Regions from separate parts of the Actinoplanes sp. CA-015351 genome, predicted to be linked through region 1. Evidence: riboswitches for the same ligand, from Rfam matches in the RefSeq annotation. Region 1 holds a riboswitch; the other holds the start of a gene.
What was found. A riboswitch is a leader RNA that binds a small molecule or an ion and turns the genes downstream of it on or off. The one in region 1 is predicted to bind ZMP and ZTP.
Positions count from the first base shown of each region.

Region 2: linked by a shared signal. The riboswitch ahead of ACQP2E_RS02070 (glycine hydroxymethyltransferase) and the one ahead of ACQP2E_RS32315 (bifunctional 5,10-methylenetetrahydrofolate dehydrogenase/5,10-methenyltetrahydrofolate cyclohydrolase) in region 1 are both predicted to bind ZMP and ZTP.

Region 1 is NZ_CP192102.1:7,128,232-7,136,375, forward strand. Features, by position in the region: gene ACQP2E_RS32290 (response regulator transcription factor) at 1-34, opposite strand, end outside; gene ACQP2E_RS32295 (hypothetical protein) at 44-1,333, opposite strand; gene ACQP2E_RS32300 (PQQ-binding-like beta-propeller repeat protein) at 1,384-2,736, opposite strand; gene ACQP2E_RS32305 (PQQ-binding-like beta-propeller repeat protein) at 2,763-4,070, opposite strand; gene dxs (1-deoxy-D-xylulose-5-phosphate synthase) at 4,127-6,055, opposite strand; ZMP/ZTP riboswitch at 6,190-6,273, shown strand; gene ACQP2E_RS32315 (bifunctional 5,10-methylenetetrahydrofolate dehydrogenase/5,10-methenyltetrahydrofolate cyclohydrolase) at 6,288-7,142, shown strand; gene ACQP2E_RS32320 (class I SAM-dependent RNA methyltransferase) at 8,144-8,144, opposite strand, start outside.
Region 2 is NZ_CP192102.1:458,641-466,784, reverse strand. Features, by position in the region: gene ACQP2E_RS02085 (substrate-binding domain-containing protein) at 1-859, opposite strand, end outside; gene ACQP2E_RS02080 (LacI family DNA-binding transcriptional regulator) at 973-1,968, shown strand; gene ACQP2E_RS02075 (discoidin domain-containing protein) at 1,955-4,111, opposite strand; gene ACQP2E_RS02070 (glycine hydroxymethyltransferase) at 4,461-5,885, opposite strand; ZMP/ZTP riboswitch at 5,906-5,996, opposite strand; rRNA gene rrf (5S ribosomal RNA) at 6,635-6,751, opposite strand; rRNA gene ACQP2E_RS02060 (23S ribosomal RNA) at 6,856-8,144, opposite strand, start outside.

The DNA of each region.
Region 1 (8,144 bases):
GGTTCCGCTCGTCTTCCACCACCAGCACGCGCATGATTGAAGACTAATCAAGGCGCCAAACGCCGACCGAGGCATCGAGCCTGCGGCAGATCAAGGCGTTCGCGGCGAAGTGGCAGTCGCCGGCGACCCGATCGGCCGCCCCGGCCACCCGGACCCGCATCCCGCGCATGTCGAGCACCCCGAACCAGAGCCGGTCGGTGACCGTGTCGGCCCGCTTCACGTACGCGGTGTCCGGTTCCGGCCCCGGCCCGCCGCTCTGCCAGCGGCCGGCCGCGCCGAGCACGTCGCCGGTGACCGGATCGAGCACGAAATGCTCCGGGTAACGGGTGCCCGGCAGGCCGGTGACCAGGTAGGAGCCGATCCGCTCGGCGTAGTTCCACCGGTCCGAGGACCAGCGTTCCCGCCCGGTCCTCGGGTCGAGCACCATGATCCCGTTCTGCGGCAGGAACGTGCAGATCAGCTCGCCGCAGGGGCTCGGGTTGCGGTACCAGCTCAGGTTCACGCCGCTGTGCCAGCGCTGCCGCAGGCCCTCCGTGGCGTCGTACCCGGTGGTGCCCGCGCCTCGCGCGCCGATCAGGGCGAGGTCGCCGGCCGGCCAGAGTGAGATGTTCTCCGGGCTGCGCTCCGGCACGTTCGCGGTAGCGGTGAGCTGCCCGGTGGTGGTGTCCCAGGACTGGAGCCGGCGGGCCGCGGTGAGCTGGAAGAGCCACTTCGGGTAGCCGCTGTCCCGGCTGGACGGCGCGATCTCGTCGCCGGGGTTCTGGCGGATGCTCCAGCGCACCGCCCCGGTCTCCAGATCGAGCCCGCGCCACCAGGTCTCGGTCGCGGCCTCCTCGCGGACCAGCGCCAGCCGGCCGGTCGCCGAGAGGCCCACCAGGAGCACCGGACGCTTCCAGAGAGGCGCGGCGACGCCGGCCCGCAGCGCTATCGTGCCGAACCGCACGGTCCGCTCGTCCTGCACGCTGAGCATCATCACGTCGCCGGCGGCCGCGACGCCGAGGACCTCGCCGGTGACCGCGACCTGATGCTGGGAGACCGGCCGCGCGTCCGGCAGCGAGAACCCGCGGATCTCCCGCGTGCCCGGTGGGAGCTGCCGCCCGATCACGTAGAGCCGGTCGCCGACCACCCGGATGACGTCACCCTGCGCGGCCGGCACGACCGCCACCGGTGTGGGCAGGCGCGGATGCGTGCCTCCGCCGAGCAGTCCGGCCAGGATTCCCGAGAGAATCACGAGCAGCATGCGGTACGGCACCGGCGGCGCCTCGGCCTCGATGGCCGGAACCAGGGAATCGCCGCGCGGCACCTCGCCGAGGTCGATCAGGACATCGCTCACACCGGGCCCCCGTACTCGGGGATTTGCGACTCATTGTGCCGCGTGCGAGGTCAGATCCGGTACGCCCAGACGCCCAGACCCGTGCCATCGGAGCAGACGACGTGATGCTCGTCCGCCGAACAGTCCCCGCCGGCAGCGTCCGCCGTGCCGAGAAATGTCAGTTCGTGGTGCCCCGGCAACACCGCCGCGAAGCTCAGATCGCGCCGCAGCACCAGAACCCCGTCCGCCTCCCCGTCCAGTGCCTGCTCCCATCCGCCCAGGTCAGCAAGGGTCCTGCCGGTGAGCGGGTCGGCGAGCCGGATCGGGGTGTCGGTGTCGGCCCGGGTCTCCAGCACCGACCCGGCTCGGGACGCCAGGTCGGTCTCGGCGTACACCGCCCAGGCCTCGTCGCCGGTGGCCGGGTTCAGCACCAGCAGCTCGCTGCGCGGACCGGAGCAGATCACGTCGCGGCAGCTCGGCACCTCACCCTCGACATCCGGCCGGTCGCGCTGCCAGAGCCGGCGCAGCGTCCGGGCGTCGTACGCCACCAGCCGCGGCGGGTCCTGGTAACCGACCATCGCCACGTCACCGATCACCGAGCCGGAGAACGGGCCGGAGCCGTTCAGCTCGGGCAGCTCGGTCTCGGCGAGCGTCCTTCCGGTGGCGCCGTCGAGCCGGATCAGCCGGTCGGAGGCGGTGATCAGCACGGCAGCCGGATCGTCGCGCGCCGGATCTTTTCGTGCCGGGTCGACGGTCACCGAACCGCCGGGCGCGGCCGTCCAGACCGTCTTGCCGGTGGTCAGGTCGATGCCGCGTACCTCGGTCCGGATCGGCGCCTCGGTGTGCGGCACGCCGGTGGCCGAGAAATAGAGCGGCCCCGGGTCGCCGGAGGCCTGGTCGTACTCGGTGCCCGGCCGGAAAATCCGCTCCACCACGACGCCGACGTGCCCGGAACTCAGCAGTGTGACAACAAATGGCGCGCTCCAGAGCACCGCGCCGATCTCCGCGTCCAGGGCGGTGGTGGTGACACCCTCGGAGACCAGCACGATGTCGCCGCTGCGCCGGACCGTGACCGATCCGAACAGGCCCTGGGTCGGGTCGTAACCGGCGCCGAGCGGCACCTCACTCGTCCAGAGCTGCCGGGGCGGGTCCAGCTGGTAAGCGGTCAGCTCCCGCTGCACCCCGCTCGACGCGAGCGTGTAGAGGTGGTCGCCGGTCAGCTGGACGGGCACCTCGGCGGTGTTCACCTGACCGATCTCGCCCAGATACCGCCAGAAGACCGAAGCGGTCGGCGCGGCACCACCCAGCGTGATCATCAGGACGGCGGCGAGCAGCATGCCGGCATGCCGGTAACGCCACGGCGGCGGGCGCAGGCCGGCTGCCTGGTCACTCTCCGCGGCGCGGTCCAGGTCGATCAGCGTCACGCCGCAAACCCCTCAGCTGTACGCGGTCAGCCTGCTTCCGTCGCCACCCGGTATGCCCAGACCACCAGCTCACCGTAGGACGACCGGCAGACCAGCCGTTCCGGGGCGGACTGACAGCTGCCAGTGCCGGTCGGCAGCTCCGCCAGCAGGCGCGGCCGCCGAGCGTCCGGGGCCGCGATCGCGACCATGCTACGCGTGCCGTCCGACGTCGCCCGTGTCACCAGCAACTCACCGTTACCGGGGCTGCGGGGAACCAGGTCCCAGCCGGTCAGCTCGACGACGGTCCGGCCGGTCTCCGGGTCGGCCAGCGCGACCGGCTTGCTGCCGGCGTACCCGATCAGCGCGGTGCCGTCCTGCTCCACGTCCCGCCAGTCGCCGCGCTGCCAGCGCTGGTCACCGGTGGCCGGGTCGATCGCGCGTACGCCGTACTGACCGGTCAGGCAGGCGAGCAGCCCGCACGGGATCACCCGGGTGGTGCCGGGGACCGGCTTGGTCCAAATCGGCCGCAGATCCGCCAGGTCGTACGCCGACACCGAGGTCCCGGACGGCCCGGGATGCTTCAGCAGCAGCACCCCGCCGGCGATCACCGGGTTGTCCGGGTCGTAATCGGCCGCCGGCAGGGCACGCGACGCCACGTGCCGGCCGGTCTCCACGTCGTACATGTCGGCGATCCGGTCGTCCCGGACCAGCAGCATCCGGGGCTGGGTGTCGGCCGGGCCGGGCACGCCGAGCAGGACCGCGGTGGACGGCAGGTCGACCTCCCAGCGGACGTTGCCGATCACCGGGTCGACCACCTGCACGGTGTTCTCCACCCGGCGGCCGGGCCCGGAACTGGTCCGCACGTCGTCGACGGCGAACAGCAGCGAGCTGCCGGCGAAGCTGAGCACGTTGTGCTGGTTGCGCCACTGATGGCCGCCGGTCGCCAGGGATATCGCCGTGGTACCGGCCACGAACCGGCCCCACGGCCTCAGCAGCAACAGCCCGCTCGCGGTACGCAGCCGCGAGACCGGTATGTCCTGCCGCACGCTCCACCGCAGCTCACCGCTCTGCAGGTGGTACGAGTTCAGCGTGCCGCCGCTCTGCGCGACGAGCCGGCCGCCCTCGACGATCGTGTACGGGTCACCGGGCCCGATCGGCACCCGCAGCAGCGCGGTCAGCGTGGACGACTGCAGCAGGGGCGCGGACGCACCGGCGAGCAGCAGCACGAGCACGGCCAGGATCGCCGGAGCGAACCAGGGCGGCGTGGTCGGCCGCCCCGGTCTCTCGTACGTCTCCGGTTCTCCCCGTTCCAGCCCCAGGTCGATGACGACTGGCCCGCTGACGGTGTCACCCATGAACCCAAGATAACGGTTTTATAACATCAACGCCCACTCGGCCACGTGCCGTCGGCTCACTGCGCGTTCTGCGGTTCCCCCACCGGCTGCGCGGCGTCCAGGCGCGAGATCGCCTCGGTCACGTCCCGAGCCACGTCCTGCGCGGTCAGGCCCAGCGACGTGAGGATCTCCGCCCGGGTGCCGTGCGGGTGGAAACCGACCGGGACGCCGAAGTCGCGCAGCGGCACGGACACCTCGGCGTCGCGCAGCGCGCTCGCCACCGCGTCACCCACCCCACCGGTACGCACACCGTCCTCCAGCGTCACCACGAGGCGGTGAGCGGCGGCCAGGCCGGTCAGCTCGATCGGCACCGGGCGGACCCAGCGCGGGTCGACCACTGTCACGCCGTAACCCTGCCCGGCGAGCCGCTCGGCGACGTCCAGGCCCAGGCCGGCGAAGGAGCCCACGGCGACCAGCAGGATGTCGTTTCTTTCGTCCTCACGCAGCACGTCGATCTGGCCGACCCGGCGCAGCGCCGGGGTGGCCGGGGCGACCGAGCCGGTCGGGAAGCGGACGATGGTCGGGCCGTCGTCGACCGCGATCGCCTCGCGCAGCTCCTCGCGCAGCGTTTCGGCGTCGCGCGGCGCGGCGATCCGCAGGCCCGGGACCACGCCGAAGACGCTCATGTCCCACATGCCGTAGTGGCTCGGGCCGTCCGGCCCGGTGATCCCGGCCCGGTCCAGCACGAACGTCACCGGCAGGCGGTGCATCGCCACGTCGAGCAGAACCTGGTCGAAAGCCCTGTTCAGGAACGTGGCGTAGACGGCGACCACCGGGTGCAGCCCGCCCATCGCCAGGCCGGCCGCGCTCGTCGCCGCGTGCTGCTCGGCGATGCCCACGTCGTAGGTCCGCTCGGGGTACTTCTTCATCAGCGCGGCGATGCCTGTCGGCTCGGCCATCGCGGCGGTGATCCCGACCACGTCCGGCCGCTCGTCGGCGATCTTCACGAGCTCCTCGGCGAAGACCTTCGTCCATTTCAGCGACGGTTTCGCGGTGAGCGCGCCGGTCTGCGGGTCGAACGCGCCAGGTCCGTGCAGGCAGTCCGCCTCGTCCTGCTCGGCCGGGAGGTACCCGTAACCCTTTTTGGTGACCGCGTGCACGATGACCGGGGCGTTGAAGCCCTTGGCCCGGCGCAGCGCCGACTCCATGGCCTGCTGGTCGTGGCCGTCCACCGGGCCGATGTATTTCAGGCCCAGGTCCTCGAACATCGGCTGCGGGCTGACCGCGTCCTTGATGCCTTTCTTGACCGCGTGCAGGACCTCGAAGACCGGCTTGCCCACCAGCGGTGTCTGCCCCAGCGCGTCCTTGACCAGGTCGAGCACCTTCTCGTAACCCGGGTTGAGGCGCAGCGTGGAGAGGTGGTCGGCCAGGCCGCCGATGGTCGGCGCGTAGGAGCGGCCGTTGTCGTTCACCACGATGACCAGGCGGTTCTTCGTGGCGGCGATGTTGTTGAGAGCCTCCCAGCACATGCCGCCGGTCAGCGCTCCGTCGCCGACGACGGCCACCACGTGCCGCTCCTCGCCGCGCAGGGTGAACGCCTTGGCCAGGCCGTCCGCGTAGGACAGCGCGGTGGAGGCGTGCGAGTTCTCGATCAGGTCGTGGTCGCTCTCGTCCTGGCTCGGGTAGCCGGTCAGGCCACCGCGCTGGCGCAGGAGGTCGAAGCCGTCCTGACGACCGGTCACAATCTTGTGTACGTACGACTGGTGGCCGGTGTCGAAGAGAATCTTGTCGCGCGGGGAGTCGAAGACGCGGTGCATCGCGAGGGTCATCTCGACCACGCCCAGGTTCGGCCCGAGGTGGCCCCCGGTCCGGGAGACCTTGGCGACGAGGAAATCACGGATCTCGGCCGCGAGCAGGGTCAACTGCTCCGCGGACAGGCGCTTCAGATCACCGGGGGCGGTGATGCTCGTCAGCAGGCCGGCCGGGGTCGAGGGGGAGTCGCTCATGGGGGTGGAGTCTATCTCTGCCTCGCATCGGCGCACCTTACGCGAACGGTCAGAGCCGATCCCTCCACACAACCTTCACATCATCCGAGCGGTCACCCCGGTTGGCCGGTCGGACCTGGCGTCGGGCATCCTGGAGGTCACGCAGCGACCGGCGGCACGGGGATGGTTTCAACCATCAGGGAGCTCGTTGCGAGGAGTCGACCGCCTGGGCTCCCGCGGGGGTATTTCGCGTATGTCCGCTCGACTTCTTCCCGGCGCTCCCGTTGCCGAGTCCGTGCTCACCGACGTCCGGGAACGGGTCGCCGCGCTCAAGCAGCGTGGTGTCCAGCCCAGCCTCGCCACGATCCTGGTCGGCGACGACGACGCCAGCGCCGGATACATCCGGATCAAGCAGAAACAGGCCGCCGAGCTCGGCTTCGCCTCACCGCACCGGCACCTGGGCGGCGACGTCACCCAGGCCGACCTGCTGCGCGTGATCGCCGAGTTCAACGACGACAAGGACGTGCACGGCGTCCTGATCCAGTACCCGATCCCGGCCCATCTGGACTACGACGCGGCACTGCAGACCCTCGACCCCGACAAGGACGTCGACGGCATGCACCCGCTCAACATGGGCCGGCTCGCGGTCGGGCTGCCCGGCCCGCTGCCGTGCACGCCCGCCGGCATCGAGGCCCTGCTCGCCTTCCACGGCGTGGAGATCTCCGGCCGCGAGGTGGTCATCCTGGGCCGCGGCGCCACCCTGGGTCGCCCGCTCGCGATGCTGCTCGCCCAGAAACGCCCCACCGCGAACGCGGCCGTCACCGTCGTGCACACCGGTGTGAAGGACTGGCCGCGGTACACGTCTCGCGCCGAGATCCTGATCGCCGCCGCCGGCGTCCCCGGCATCATCCAGCCCGAGCACGTCAAGCCGGGCGCGGTCGTGATCGGCGCCGGCGTCCGCTACGAGGGCCGCCGCCTGCTCCCCGACGTCGACGAATCCTGCGCCGAGGTGGCCGGCGCCATCACCCCTCGGGTCGGCGGCGTGGGCCCCACAACGGTGTCCATGCTCTTCCGCAACGCGGTCTCCGCCGCCGAGCGAGCCAACTGAGCGGGCCACCCAGCCAGCAGAGCCCTTCCATTCCCCCCGCACGGCGAGCCGAGCCGCAGCGGCGAGCGGGCGATCTTGAGGAGTTCCGCGACCCCGTTTGCGTGGAACTCCACAAGATCTGCAGGAGCCGTCAATCTTGGGGAGTTCCGCTATCTCGGGTATCTCGGGTTTCGCCATTGTGGAGCGGGCGCGGGCGCGGGCGCGGGTTCGGCGCGGGCGCGGGTTCGGCGCGGGTTCGGCGTGGGCGGGGCGGGCGGGGCGGCGTGGCGGTCTCTCGGTGCGAGGTGCCGCTCGGAGATCTTGTGCGGTTCGGCCGGCCGATCGACCACGAATGCACGAGTTTGCGGGACGGCCACCCGTGGCATGTCGAATTCGGGTGGTTGACGAGCGTTGTGGTCACGCACTGCCACCACAGCAGGTGAACAGTGCCGGATCTTGGAACTCGTGGGTGCTCCATGCCCCACAGGTCTCCACGGTTCGGCCAACGCGGTGGTTCACAGTTCGGCGTGGTGAACGCGATGGTTCACAGTTCGGCGTGGTGAAATCGGTGCTTCACCGTTTCGACGTGGGAGCGCGGTGTTTCACGGATCTTGTGGAGTTCGGCGAACCGTTTGCGCGGAACTCCACAAGATCGGCCGGGCCTGTTCGATCTTGCGGAGTTGTGCGGATACGTCTGCGGGGAAGTCCACAAGATCTGTAGGAACCGAGCAGGAGCCGAGCAGGAACCGAGCAGGAGTCGTCGATCTTGTGGAGTTCGGCCATGGCGGGCCGGTGGAAGTCCACAAGATCGAGAGTGCACCGCACATCGACAGGGATCTGCCGCATCGGCAGCGTTCGGCCACACCGGGACGGCTCGGCCACACCGAGGCAGCTTGAGCATGACGGGACGGCTCGGCCACACCGAGGCAGCTTGAGCATGACGGGACGGCTCGGCCACACCGCGGCGGCTTGGGCGTGGCGGGGGCTTGGGGGCCCGTGCCCGGATCAGGGGGTAACCCGGAT
Region 2 (8,144 bases), 1.8 Mb from region 1:
GCGGGAACTGCATCGAGGTCGCGCCGATCACACCGTTCTTGACGTTGTCCACGCCCGGGCAGCCGCCGTCGATCGAGACGATCGTGACGTCCGAGTCCTTGCCGGCCGACTTGAGCGCCTGGTACGCGCCGGCCGCCGCCGGTTCGTTGATCGTGTAGACCAGATTGATCGACGGGTCCTTCTGGAGCAGGTTCTCCATCGCGGTACGCCCGCCGTCCTCGTTGCCGTCGGTGACGTCGTGCCCGACGATCCGCGGGTCGTTCTCGTCGCCGATCTTGTTCGGGTCTCCGTTGGTGATACCGAATCCCTCGAGGAATCCCTGATCACGCTGCACGTCGACGGAGACCTGGTTCGCGTTGAGATCGAGCATCGCGATCTTCGCCTGCGTGCCGTCGGCATCGAACTTGGCTTTCGCCCACTGCCCGATCAGCTTGCCGGCCTGATAGTTGTCGGTCGCGAATGTGGCATCGGCCGCGTCCGCCGGGTCGGTCGGCGTATCGAGGGCGATGACCAGCATGTTCGCCTGCTTCGCCTTGTCGATCGAGGGCACGATCGCCTTGGAGTCGCTCGGTGTGATCAGGAAACCCTTGGCACCGGCCGAGATCAGGTTCTCGATCGCCTGCACCTGGGCCTCGTTGTCGCCGTCCTGTTTGCCGGCGAACGATTGCAGCTCGACGCCCTGCTGCTCGGCCGCGGCCTGGGCGCCCTCTCGCATCTTCACGAAGAACGGGTTCGTATCGGTCTTGGTGATCAACCCGACCACCGGTTCGCCACCGGCGTCGTCGCCACCGCAGCCCGCTGCCGCGGCGACCATCACCAGGGCAAAACCGGCCTGTAGGACTTTGGATCTATTGCGCATCTCTCCTCCCAATCCGGGAGACAACGTTGTCTTGGAGTAGACGCCCAGGCTTCCGGAGTGTCAACAATGAGTTTCCAATGTGTTGCACTGCGTGATGATCCACGGGAGTCGCTATGAGTCGGCCGACCATGAACGATGTGGCGCGTACCGCCGGCGTGAGCCTGAAGACCGTCTCCCGGGTGGTGAACGGCGAGCCCACCGTCACCCCGGACCTCGCCGCCCGGGTACGCGCCGCCGTCGAAACCCTGGATTACCGCCCGCACCTGGGCGCCAGCCTGCTGCGCCGCAACGACCGTCGCACCAGGATGATCGGCGTACTGCTGGAGGACGTGTCCAACCCGTTCTCCGGTGTGCTGCACCGGGCGATCGAGGAGGAGGCGCACGCTCGCGGTGTGGATGTGCTGACCGGCAGCCTCGGCGAGGACGAGCGACGGGAACGCGAGTTGGCGCGGGCGTTCCGGCAGCGGCAGACCGACGGGCTCATCGTCGCCCCGACCGGTTCTGATCAGACATACCTGAGCCGTTTCACCGGCACCCCGATCGTCTTCGTGGACCGGCAGCCGTCCGGATTCCTGGCCGACACGGTGGTCTCCACAAACGTCGCGGGCGCAGCCGCCGCGGTCCGTCACCTCGTCGCGCACGGGCACCGGCGGATCGCGTTCCTCGGCGACAACCAGCGGATACCGACCGCGCGGGAACGCTTCCGCGGTTATCTGCAGGCGCTCGGCCACCGGTCCGGACCGGTCGTGCACGGACTACGCGGCGAGGCGGCAGCCGAGCGCGCCACGATCGCGCTGTTACGCCGCGCCGACGCACCGACCGCCCTCTTCACCAGCCAGAACCTGATCACCATCGGCGCGGTCCGGGCACTGCGGCGACTGGACCGGCACCGCTCGGTCGCGCTTGTCGGATTCGACGACTTCCCCCTCGCTGACCTGCTCGAACCGGCGGTCACCGTGATCGCACAGTACCCCGCCCGGATAGGCCGCGTGGCCGCCGGCGCGCTCTTCGAGCGCATCGACGGCCACGACGGCCCGCCGCGCGAGATCCGGGTGGCGACAACCCTGATCGCGCGAGGCAGCGGAGAGATCCTGGTTACGGGAAATTGACCACGTACGACGGTACGGTCGCCGTGCCCTGAGCAGGACCGCCGGTGTTGTTGACGACGTGGTCGATGACCCCGTTGCCGCCGAGCGAGACGGTCAGCAGGTTGTGCAGCTTCACCCCTGCGTTCACCGGCACCTCGAAGCCCCGATCCGCATGGATCGACGGGTTCACGTTGAAGTAGCAGTAACTACCCATCCCCCACGCCTCGTGCGTGGTCACCGAGTCCGCCACCTTGTACGCCGCGTAACCGTTCGCACCGGTACGCCAGGCCGCCTGGGTCGGCGGGTCGTACGGCTTCTCGTTCTGCAGGAAGTACGTCCGGCCACCGTTGCCGTTCCACTGCACCTCGTACTTCTGGTAATGCTCGACGAACAGGCCGTACGCCGTGACGTTCTGCCCGTTGACGATCAGCCCGGAGTCAGCCGTGTTGATCGTCCAGCCGTACGTGCCGGCGTTGCCGTGGTCGGCACGCCACGCCCAGATGTGGTCGATGATGACGTTGTTGCTGTTGACCAGCAGGCTGTTGGTGGCCTTGCCGGCGATGTAACCGCCGATCCGGAAGAAGACGTCCTGGACCGTGCTCGGGTTCGCGGCGTGGCTGGCGTTCGAACCCGCCGGGCCGAGCACCAGCAGGTTCGCCGAGTTGGTGGTGCCGGCGTCGAACAGGATGCCGGCGATCTTCACGCCGTCCACATCGGCCACCTGCATCGGCGTGACGCCGCCGACCGGGATCAGCGTCGCGTAACCGAGACCGAGGACCACGGTGTTCGCCCGGGTCACGTTGATGGTCTGGTTGATCTGGTAGATGCCCGGTGTGAAGAGAAGGTTCAGCCCCTGCGCCAGCGCCGCGTTGATCGTCGCGACCGAGTCACCGGGCTTGGCGACGTAGAACTGCGACAGCGGGAGCGTGCTGCCCGGGGTGTTGCCGTTCGCCCAGGTCACACCGGAGGTGTTCGACTGGAGGCTCGGCACGAAGACGCCGCCGTTGTAGAGGTAGGGCTTCTCCCGGATCACCGGAGTGGCCGGGATAGTGGTGTACGGCGGGTTCGGGAAGCCCTGCGCCGGCGCACCCTGCACACCGACGAACATCTGATTCCAGACGGCGTTGGTGTTCGAGCCGATCTGGCTGTTGCGGGTGAACCACTGCTGCTGCGAGTACTGCCCCTCGGAACCGCTGATCCGGGAATCCGAGATGTAACCGCCGGACGCCCAGCCGTACCCGTTCGGCGCCAGGTTCAGGTCGCCGTGGATGTCCATCCGGCGGAATGGCGCGGCCTGCGAGACGGCCCAGCGGTTGGCACCGCTGACCGGGTAGACGGAGATGTTCTCCACCGAGCGCCAGAAGTTCTGGGTGGCGTTGCCCTGGAACCAGCCGGCATCGACGGTGATGTCCCCGTTGATTCGCACGTCCTGCGGGTTCTGACCGAGACCGATCACCGAGGTGTAGAAGCCGACCTGAATGTTCAGGCCGTTGTAGGTGCCCGGCTGGAACGCCAGGACGTACCGGCCGGTGCCGAACTGGGCCGTCTCCTGCTGGGCGAAGATCTGGTCGGCGCGGGCCTGGATGCTCGCCGACGACATCGACGGATGGAAGACCACGACGTTGGCGCCGAGGCTGCCACCACCGGGGATCGTCGGCGTCGTGGTCTCGCCGAAGACCTTGAACTCGAAGAGCGAGTATCCGTAGCCGGTGGTTCGCTGGGTGCCGTACATCCGGACGTAGCGGCCGGTGCCGCTGACCGCCAGCGACTGGTTGCCGCCGGTCGCGGTGGTGGTCGAATAGATGGTGGTCCAGCTGGTCGCGTTCTCCGAGACCTGGATTTGGTACGCCTTCGCGGCCGCCGTCTCCCAGTTCAGCTCGACCCGGGTGATCGGCTGGGAAGTGCCGAGGTCCACCTGAATCCACTGCGGGTCGGAGAAGGCCGACGACCAGCGGGTGCCGGTGTTGCCGTCGACAGCCTCGGACGCCAGGTACGCGCCGGCCGCCTCGGTGGAGGAGGCGGTGGCCGGCTTGCCCTGGGACAGCAGGACCTCGGCGGCCTGTGCGCCGGTTGCGGTGATCGCGGTGAACCCCGCGACCAGGACGGCGACCAGGCCGGCGGCAGCGCCGAGGCGCCAAGGGGAGCGTCTCCGTGAGACGGTCATGGGTACTCCTAGGACGGGGAGTTGGGAACGGATCTTGGGAGAGCGCTCACCCAAACCGACGCTAGAAGTCGTTACCGATCGATGTCCAGGATGTTGCCGGGTTCCGGAACCGGTACCGGCTGGATGCGATTTCCGGCCCTCGCCGAGAGATCAACAGGATTGGCGCAGGTCATCACGGTTCCGTTTCGCGCCATGACGGTTGCGGCTTTGCGGGATAACGGCTTGGTCGGAACCGGTTCCGCTGGCGGCCGTCACAACAGGCACTTTGGGCGTACCGAATAAAGATGTACAAAAAGAAGCCGCCTCCGTGAGCTTGGGGCTCGCGGAGGCGGCGTTGTCGCGTAGGCGGTCAGCCCAGGGTGACCGACGGGTAGAGCGGGAACGGCGCGAGCAGCTCGGTGGCCTGCTTGCTGACCCGGTCGGAGAGGGCGGCGTCCAGGCTGAACTTCGCCTTCGAGCCCTCGGCCGGAGAGGTGGCTGACAGAACCGTGTGGATGAGCTCGGCGATCTGATCCATCTCGGACACGCCGAGGCCGCGGCTGGTCAGAGCCGGGGTGCCGACGCGGATGCCGGAGGTGTACCAGGCGCCGTTCGGGTCGGAGGGGATCGCGTTGCGGTTCGTCACGATGCCGCTGTCCAGCAGGGCCTGCTCGGCCTGCCGGCCGGTGATGCCGAACGGGTGCACGTCGATCAGCACGAGGTGGTTGTCGGTGCCGCCGGAGACCAGCTGCACACCCCGCTTCAGCAGGCCCTCGGCGAGCGCCTGGCTGTTCGTGACGATCTGCTGCGCGTAGGTGGAGAACTCCGGCCGGCGGGCCTCGGCGAACGCGATCGCCTTCGCCGCCATGACGTGCGGCAGCGGGCCGCCGAGCACCATCGGGCAACCGCGGTCGACCTGCGACGCGAGCTCGGGCTGGCAGAGCACGGCGCCACCACGCGGGCCACGCAGGCTCTTGTGCGTGGTCGTCGTGACGATGTGCGCGTGCGGGATCGGGTTGTAGTCACCGGTGAACACGCCACCAGCGACCAGACCGGCGAAGTGCGCCATGTCGACCATGAAGGTCGCGCCGACCTCGTCGGCGATCTCGCGCATGGTCGCGAAGTTCACCTTGCGCGGGTACGCCGAGTAGCCACCCACGATCACCGCGGGCTTGAACTCCTTGGCGGACTCCAGCAGCGCCTTGTAGTCGATCTGCCCGGTGCCCGGGTCGACGCCATAGCTGCGCTGGTCGAACATCTTGCCGGAGATGTTGGGGCGGAAACCGTGCGTGAGGTGACCACCGGCGTCAAGCGACATGCCGAGCAGCCGCTGGTTGCCGAAAGCCTGACGCAGCTCGGCCCACTCGGCGTCGGTCAGGTCGTTGATCTGCCGCTTCTCGAACTTCTTAAGGTACGGCACCTCGACCCGGTCGGCGAGAATGGCCCAGTAGGCGACCAGGTTCGCGTCGATGCCGGAGTGCGGCTGCACATAGGCGTACGGCGCGTCGAACAGCGCCTTGGCGTGCTCGACAGCAACCGACTCGACGGTATCCACGTTCTGGCAGCCGGCATAGAAACGGCGGCCGATGGTGCCCTCGGCGTACTTGTCGGAAAGCCAGTTGCCCATCGCGAGCAGCACGGCCGGCGAAGCGTAGTTCTCACTCGCGATCAGCTTCAGAGACTCACGCTGATCGGTGAGCTCCTGCGCAATCGCATCAGCGATCCGCGGCTCAACCGAGCGGACAACCTCAAGCGCAGCCCGAAAGGCGGTGGATTCGGCATTAAGCTCAGACATAGGACCTCCCTATCACGTAGCGAAGAGGCCCAGGCGCACGGCAAGTCGTCGTCTCGACGGAGCCGCTCCCCGATGGTCAACCATCCGAACGCGCCAGTCACGGCCCACCCAAAGCATACCGGCCAGCCCCAGCCCCCGCGCGCACTCAAACCCGACCCAAAAACGCGACCCCAACCACAAACCCCACCCACCCCACCTGCCCACCCGCCTGCCCACCCACGCCTTAGCACCCACGCCCTAGCACCCACGCCCTCACAGATCTTGTGGACTTCCCCGCCAACGGTCCGGCCAAGTCCACAAGATCGGAAGCACGACCCGCGCAGACGACACAAGCGGCCGCCAAGACCAGCGGGACCTATCGAATAAGAGCAGACAAGCAAGCCGCCAAGGACGAGTGGCGAGCAAGGGCGAGTGGCGAGCAAGCGCGAGTGGCGAGCAAGCGCGAGTGGCGAGCAAGCGCGAGTGGCGAGCCGTCACAGTGCGGGAGTCGCCTCGCGTGAAATACCGCAAGCAGTAATCAATGCCGGCGTGGACCCGCAAAGGCCGCCGAGTTTCCTCGACCACCCAGGGTGACCGAAAGTCGATCGAGTAGGCAAGGTTTTGGGGCGGGGATAGGCCACGCAGGGATCAAGCCTGACCGCCCTGCGTGGCCTATCCCCGCCCCGAAACCGTCCAAGCCGGCAGCAAAAAACGGCGCAGAAACGCAGAAAGCCCACCCGGATACCCGGGTGGGCTTTCATACAAGTTGAGTCCGGCGGCGTCCTACTCTCCCACACCCTCCCGAGTGCAGTACCATCGGCGCTGGAGGGCTTAGCTACCGGGTTCGGAATGTAACCGGGCGTTTCCCCTCCGCTATGACCACCGAAACAACGGTCAGCAGAATGACCAACCAGCAACCCGGTTCTCGAACCCGGGGTGGTTGTTCGTTTGCTGTGAATCACACAGTGGACGCGTAAGCATAAAATTTAGGGTGGTTAAGCCCTCGGCCTATTAGTACCGGTCAACTCAACACGTTACCGTGCTTACATTTCCGGCCTATCAACCCAGTAGTCTACTGGGAGCCTTACCCACTCAAGGTGGTGGGATACCTCATCTCGAAGCAGGCTTCCCGCTTAGATGCTTTCAGCGGTTATCCCTTCCGAACGTAGCCAACCAGCCATGCTCCTGGCGGAACAACTGGCACACCAGAGGTTCGTCCGTCCCGGTCCTCTCGTACTAGGGACAGCCCTTCTCAAGTATCCAACGCGCACGGCGGATAGGGACCGAACTGTCTCACGACGTTCTAAACCCAGCTCGCGTACCGCTTTAATGGGCGAACAGCCCAACCCTTGGGACCTGCTACAGCCCCAGGATGCGACGAGCCGACATCGAGGTGCCAAACCATCCCGTCGATATGGACTCTTGGGGAAGATCAGCCTGTTATCCCCGGGGTACCTTTTATCCGTTGAGCGACACCGCTTCCACACGCAAGTGCCGGATCACTAGTCCCGACTTTCGTCCCTGCTCGACCCGTCAGTCTCACAGTCAAGCTCCCTTATGCACTTACACTCAACACCTGATTGCCAACCAGGCTGAGGGAACCTTTGGGCGCCTCCGTTACCCTTTAGGAGGCAACCGCCCCAGTTAAACTACCCACCAGACACTGTCCCTCGACCCGATCAGGGCCGCAAGTTAGATACCCAAACCCAACAGAGTGGTATTTCAACAATGCCTCCACCCGAACTGGCGTCCGAGCTTCACCGGCTCCCACCTATCCTACACAATTAAATTCGGATACCAATGTCAAGCTATAGTAAAGGTCCCGGGGTCTTTCCGTCCTGCCGCGCGTAACGAGCATCTTTACTCGTACTGCAATTTCGCCGGGCCTGTGGTTGAGACAGTGGGGAAGTCGTTACGCCATTCGTGCAGGTCGGAACTTACCCGACAAGGAATTTCGCTACCTTAGGATGGTTATAGTTACCACCGCCGTTTACTGGCGCTTAAGTTCTCCGCCTCGCGATTACTCGCTAACAGGTCCCCTTAACGTTCCAGCACCGGGCAGGCGTCAGTCCATATACATCGTCTTACGACTTCGCATGGACCTGTGTTTTTAGTAAACAGTCGCTTCCCCCTGCTCTCTGCGGCCATACCACGCTCCACCCGCAAGGGGCTTCACGCGTCCGGCCCCCCTTCTCCCTAAGTTACGGGGGCAATTTGCCGAGTTCCTTAACCACAGTTCACCCGTCGCCTCGGTATTCTCTACCTGACCACCTGTGTCGG